Regions from separate parts of the Agarivorans sp. DSG3-1 genome, predicted to be linked through region 3. Evidence: predicted binding sites of a transcription regulator. Region 3 holds the regulator's gene; each other region holds the start of a gene.

Region 1 (2,278 bases), 1.5 Mb from region 3:
TGCAAATTGATGAGAAGGGAACAACTTAACTTATGTTATTAAAAGTAAACTCTTTTTGTGCGTTTCGTCAAATAATTAGTGAGGATTATTGCGGTTTAGCGCGCAGGGTTCTGGTGCCTTTTAGTTGGCTAAAGGCTTGCTCTAGAATGAGAGAAATAAACGCTTGTAAGGGAGTGCTGGTTCGCAGGTTAGTTGAGTAAGCAGCGTACATAGGTCGCCATAGTGCTTGTTTAAACGATCGTAGGCTAATGAATTGCTGGGCCGCATAATGCTCCACAGCCCAATAAGGCATGGCTGCCACTCCCATTCCTGCTGCAACCATTTGTAACAGCATGGCGGGGTTGTCGGCATGTTTCCATTGCCTAGGTTCAATGTTGGCGGGCGCGAGTATGTGTTGGTGTAGGTCTAATCGTTGCAGCGCCACTGGGTAGCTAATGACCGTTTCACCGGCTAAGTCTGCAGCTTGAATGCTTTGGCGCTGACTTAAACGATGCTGCGGAGGGCAAATTAATACCATTTCATATTCAAATAAGGCCTGATAATGAATCTGCTGATCTACTTTCACATTGGAGGTGAGGAGTAAATCTGCTTCACCACTTTGCAACAGCGGCAATCCGTTGTAGTCCTTATCTTGGCAGAAGCTACTGCTAACCTGCGGCCAGGTTTGTTGAAATTGCTGCAAGCTAGGCAGTAACCACTGAAAGCAAGCGTGACAATCTACACTAATGTTCAATCGACTCTGTTGCTGATGAGAGTGTAAGAGTGTTTGCTCCGCTTTTTCTATTAGCGGCAATACTTGTGTGGCAAGGGATAACAATTGGCAGCCTTGCTCGGTAAGCGCCAAAGGTTGCTGTTTTCTTACGACTAAGCTGGCTCCAATGCGCTGCTCAATATCTTTTAGCTGATGAGATAACGCAGAATCAGTAATAAACAGCTTAGCGGCCGCTGCTTTTAGTGAAGAGCTATTGGCAATAGCTTTAATACTGCGTAAGTGTTTTAACTCTAACATGTGTGCCTTGCCCTCCATTTCTTAACACTAAGTTGCTAGCTTAAGCATGGCTACTCAGCTTGTATAGCGTGAGGCTTAGTTACTTAGGCAATCATGAATAATATTCAATTTTGCAAATAAGTTGTTGGCTTTCAAGCCTTGCTAATTTGGGTATGAGATTGATGGTGTTGAATAAACTTCAATTTCACTTGATAGCTTTTCAATTGTATTGCTTGGTTCGACTAGTCACTATGGATTTATATACATCTAGACGGCTAAAAGGATTATTGAAATGAGCATTACACACGTATTGGGTTATCCGCGAATTGGTAAGCATCGAGAGCTAAAGTTTGCCTTAGAAAGTTACTGGCGCGGTGAGTCATCGCAGCAGCAACTACTTGAAGTAGGCAAAACAATTCGCCAACAAAATTGGCAAGCCCAGCAAGACAGTGGTCAGGCTTGGGTAACAGTAGGTGACTTTGCTTGGTACGACCAAGTGCTGAATACTTCACTGCTATTAGGCAATGTGCCGAAGCGTCACCAGTCAGATGAAATTACCTTAGACAGCACATTTGCAGTGGCTCGTGGCCAGCAAGGTTGTGGTTGTAACCATGCTGCGTCTGACATGAGTAAATGGTTTAACACTAACTACCACTACATTGTTCCTGAGTTTTCTGAAAAGACCGAATTTAGCTTACAGTGGCAACAATTGTTTGATGAAATTAAAGAAGCACTAGCCTTAGGGCACGAAGTTAAACCCGTTATTCTTGGCCCTGTATCGTATTTATACCTAGGTAAAAATGATGATGCTGCAGAAGATGGTTTTCAACGTATCTCTTTGCTTCCACAATTGCTTACCGTTTATCGCGAGATTTTCCAAAAAATCGCTGATTTAGGCATTGAGTGGGTGCAAGTTGATGAGCCAGTGCTTGGTTTGGAGCTAGAGCCGCAGTGGCAAGCAGCCTTGCTAGACGCCTACAGCACGCGCATAAGCTCTAGTAAGTTACTTCTTACCAGCTACTTTGCCGATGTGCTTTATAACGCTGAAGTAATTAAACAGTTGGCCGTAGACGGTTTACACCTAGATTTAAGTGCTGCACCAGAGCAATTGGAGCAAGTGCTCACTTGGCTGCCAGAGCATTGGGTGCTGTCGGCTGGCGTAGTTAATGGTCGCAATGTATGGCGCGCTAACTTACCGCAGCTTATCGAGCAATATAGTTCATTGAAAGTGCGCTTAGGTGAACGTTTGTGGTTTGCTTCATCATGTTCGTTACTGCACAGCCCGCTTGA
Region 2 (2,278 bases), 370 kb from region 3:
CGAACAAACCCTACAAGTAGAGATTGTGCTGCCGGCGATTGTGGCCTGTTTGTGTGCCAGCGCTGTTGCCAAGTATCTATTCCGTTCACCTAGTTTGATCGAGCAACAATTACTTAATGCCCAGATCCGCTTAATCAATAGCCCAGTACTGGTAAAAGAAGAAAACAAAACCTTAAACAACGAACAATTACAATAACACTAATTCAAATTGACGACTATTTATGTGCCGATGCTGCCGTCAATATATCTTCATCTGAGTGGCCTACTCGCTAACTTCATCAAGCAACAAGAACTCAACCCGCAAACTTGCATAACCAATAGATGCAGTGCTATTTCATAAAAACCAACCCTAGGCGGTTGAGTAGAGTTGTATAAACGGATAATCCCTTATTAAGCAAGATAAAGCTTTGCCTCTAAAGTATTGATTTAACCTATACAATCACCTCAACCAGCAACTATTCACTTAAATATTTGGTTTATTTAAAAATGAGAGCGCTATCACAGTAAATTACTGTGGGCTTACGGCTTAGAGTGATCTACTATGCCAGAGATATTAATAGTGGCTTTGTATTTATAGAGGGAAATTTTTTATGCGCCGCCTAGTTGTACTGTTAATAATGGCTATGTTACCTAGCCAAGTTTTAGCTTCAGTCAATACCGAAACCACCACTTTCCGCCCTAATAGTCGGGTTATAGAAAGCTTCACCGATAAGTATGGTGTAAGCACTAAACAAATACCTAGCCTCAAAAAATTTGATGCTGGCCAATACTTCTACTCACAACGTCTTGAGTACTATGAATTCATTTGGTCATGTAAAGAATACGGTGATAATGGCCAATGCCTAGATTTAGTGCGTAGCCCTCGCCCCCCCTTACGTTTAGTGTCTTTTGTGCATGACCGTAATGACGAAAGTAAGATCCAAGCTGATTTGGTGATGATTTATAACCAGCAGAACGAAAAGAAAATTGAGCTCATCAATCTAAGTAAGGACAAATCTGCGCGTAGCAAATATCAAGTTTCTACCCTACCAATATTATTAGTGGTACGTGGCGATAAAGAAATTGCGCGAAAAACCGGACTAGAAACTCGCCAAAACATGAGCAACTGGATTAAGCATGAACTCAGCAAGCCTTAATAAAGCCGCTTAATTAAAGCTGGAAACACTTAGCCGCCCCCGAGGCGGCTAAGTTATCTTTATACACTAGCGACAATATCCATTTTGTTAGGTTCTTAATAAGCCATAAAGAAGCACTACCATTCCCCTTTAAGATATATCACCAGCCCGAATTGAACATATTTAAGGCCACCAGTTAGCCCCCTTATTTCTTAAGATAGAATGGTGAATGAGCATTGAATAAACGCCTGCCAAGCATCCTGTCAGCACTATCCAGCACTATCCAGCACTAAGCAAAACAAACCAATACAACAAAACTAATCCACTAAGGTGAATTTTTTTCATTAATAAGCGCTAGCAAATCTGTAAACCCTCACTTAGAATAGACGTCCAGATGGTAAAACATCCATACGTATATAATCATTTACGAGATATAAACATGGCTACTCATTTATTTACTTCAGAATCAGTGTCTGAAGGGCATCCAGATAAAATTGCAGATCAAATCTCTGACGCAGTATTAGACGCAATCTTAGAGCAAGACCCTAAGGCACGTGTAGCCTGTGAAACTTACGTAAAAACCGGCATGGTAATGGTAGGTGGTGAAATTAACACCTCAGCTTGGGTTGATATTGAAGAGATTACTCGCTCAACCGTGCGCGACATAGGTTACACCCACTCAGACATGGGCTTTGATGCCGATTCTTGTGCGGTACTCAACGTTGTGGGCAAGCAAAGCCCAGACATTAACCAAGGTGTTGACCGCTCTCGCCCAGAAGAACAAGGCGCTGGCGACCAAGGTTTAATGTTTGGTTATGCCACCAATGAAACCGACGTATTGATGCCTGCCCCTATCACTTACTCGCATCTGTTGGTTAAGCGCCAAGCAGAAGTACGTAAAAATGGCACCTTAGATTGGTTACGCCCAGATGCAAAATCGCAAGTCACCTTTGCTTACGAAAACGGCATCATCACAGGCGTTGACGCGGTCGTGTTATCTACTCAGCATTGTGACAGCATTTCTACTGCCGATTTACGTGAAGCAGTAATGGAAGAGATCATTAAGCCAGTATTGCCAGCGCAATGGTTAAATGAAAATACTCAATACCATATAAACCCAACTGGTCGTTTTGTAATTGGTGGCCCAATGGGTGACTGTGGTT
Region 3 (2,278 bases):
GATGCACATTCATTCTAGCTTTTAGTGTGCGCAAACCACGCAAAGTAAGGTAGGAATCAAAAGCCGAACCCGTTAACCCTAAACAGTTAGCCCACCAAGCCAATTGCTCGGCCAGTTCTTCGTTGGCCGCAACCACCATACCGGCAACCACGTCCGAGTGGCCGTTAATGTATTTAGTGGCCGAGTGCACCACAATGTCGGCACCTAACAAAATTGGCGTTTGCAAAGCGGGTGATAAAAAGGTGTTGTCTACCACCACCAATGCACCAGCAGCATGTGCTTGTTCGGCAATAGTTTTAATGTCTACAATTCGAAGCAAAGGGTTACTTGGGGTCTCTAACCACACTAATTTGGGCTTCTTAGCCAATAACTGCGTCAACGCTGCGTAATCGTTTTGATCAACAAAAGCCACTTCAAAGGCATTTTTCTTAGCTAGGCTGTCGAATAAACGGTAGCTACCACCGTAACAATCATGCGGCGCAACCAATAAATCGCCCGGCTCAAGCAAGGCTGTAACAAGGTTAACCGCCGACATACCGGTGTTAGTAATCACCGCACCAGCACCATGTTCTAAATCGGCAATCGCCTCAGCCAAAATATGACGGGTTGGATTACCAGAGCGACTGTAATCAAACTGACGCTTCTGATTAAAATCAGCAAAGCTATAATTGCTAGACAAATAAATAGGCGGCACTACTGCGCCGTGTTGGCTATCACTTTCTATACCGCTGCGCACTGCTATAGTGGCAGCTTGAAGATCTTTTAAAGACATTTGCTGATCTACTCCCTCAATTCATCCTGCCACTTTACCACCAGCAAAAAAGACGTCAACACTTCTAGACGTCTAAATGTCTTTGCTGTTGGATTGCTAAGTCGCATTTCCCCCGTTACAATAGGGTCTCTTTGGTTTGGTGTGTATTGTAGTATGTCGACAGAATGGAACGGTGAGTGGATCAGCCCTTACGCTGAACACGGTAAAAAAAGCGAACAAGTTAAAAAAATCACAGTATCAATTCCGCTTAAGGTATTAAAGATACTCACTGACGAGCGTACTCGCAGACAAATTAATAACCTGCGTCACGCCACCAATAGCGAACTGCTTTGTGAGGCTTTCCTTCATGCCTACACAGGCCAGCCGCTCCCCGACGATGCCGACTTGCAAAAAGACAAGCCCGACCCGGCCTTAGAAAAAGCCGCCCAAGCAGAACTCAATAAAGAAGATTAAGATTTTACAAAGCCGCTCACCGAGCGGCTTTTTTATTGCCTAAACCCAGCGCACAACAAATTATTTTCACCAACTATTACACATAAACTGTAATCAATTTGGGGGCTTACCGGTCTGTAAACAGGCTCTTAACTTTAAATAGGTAAAAGGATGAAAACGTCGTACCCACCTCAGTTAGCCTCAAAGCTATCACTTGGTCTTTTATGTTTAAGGCTAAGCATTGCCCTCGTGTTTACAATATGGGCCTTAGATAAAGTACTTGTACCAGAGCATGCAATAAAAGTGTTCTCTGGCTTTTACGGATTAAATTTAACCACCAATACACTTATTGCGATGGGGCTTGCACAACTGGCCTTTATCGCAGCCTTTACCTTAGGTTTATGGAAAAACATCACCTACCTTGCAGTGTTGGTACTACATGCTGGTTCAACATTTTCTTCATTTGCTAAGTATCTAGACCCATTTAATAACTTATTGTTCTTTGCTGCTTGGCCAATGCTAGCCGCATGCTTAGCACTCTATTTGCTGCGAGATTATGACACATGGACTTTGGGTAAAACTCGCTCTTTAGAGCAGAGAGAAGAAGCCAACAACTAAGTACTAATTGATAAAACGAAGCCGCTGATTAAGCGGCTTTTGTTGTTTTGTCTTACTTAAGGCTAAGCTTGACTCCATTTGCTTTATTTCTCATCTGTTAGCTAAACGCACCCGTTTCGCCTAACGGCGACACCATTTTCTTTGAACAACCAAAGAAAACGAAGTAAAAGAAAGGTTGCCCCGCATTACCTGCCTCCTGTGTTCAAGCACACAAAGCGATGCTTTGTTTACATCTGTGCTTTCACCTCAGTTTAAAGCGCGCCTGCGCCACTCGGCGATAATGGTGGGAAAATACTCCGCACAATAAGCATGTCTATTTCTAAATAACAAATACATCATCATTTATGAAGGTAGAGCGCAATCAAAATACAATTAAATGATAAGGTATTGAACAGGAAGAGTTGACCAAAGATCAACAGTTTTAGAGAGAATCATATGCAAAAGAAATATCAGGTT

Evidence for each region. The regulator MetJ, encoded in region 3, represses methionine synthesis genes. The targets are predictions, from matches to a motif close to TAGACGTCTAGACGTCTA.
Region 1: a site for MetJ is predicted at 1,249-1,266, ahead of metE (5-methyltetrahydropteroyltriglutamate--homocysteine S-methyltransferase). Genes of this name have one in related genera too.
Region 2: a site for MetJ is predicted at 1,499-1,516, ahead of metK (methionine adenosyltransferase). Genes of this name have one in related genera too.

What each region holds. Positions count from the first base shown of each region.
Region 1 covers NZ_CP177241.1:166,138-168,415, reverse strand. The annotation lists gene ACLD71_RS00815 (LysR substrate-binding domain-containing protein) at 86-1,009, opposite strand; gene metE (5-methyltetrahydropteroyltriglutamate--homocysteine S-methyltransferase) at 1,281-2,278, shown strand, end outside.
Region 2 covers NZ_CP177241.1:2,037,898-2,040,175, reverse strand. The annotation lists gene ACLD71_RS09655 (chloride channel protein) at 1-196, shown strand, start outside; gene ACLD71_RS09650 (hypothetical protein) at 591-1,136, shown strand; gene metK (methionine adenosyltransferase) at 1,555-2,278, shown strand, end outside.
Region 3 covers NZ_CP177241.1:1,670,699-1,672,976, reverse strand. The annotation lists gene metB (cystathionine gamma-synthase) at 1-772, opposite strand, end outside; gene metJ (met regulon transcriptional regulator MetJ) at 926-1,225, shown strand; gene ACLD71_RS07870 (hypothetical protein) at 1,454-1,822, shown strand; gene ACLD71_RS07865 (DUF4062 domain-containing protein) at 2,258-2,278, shown strand, end outside.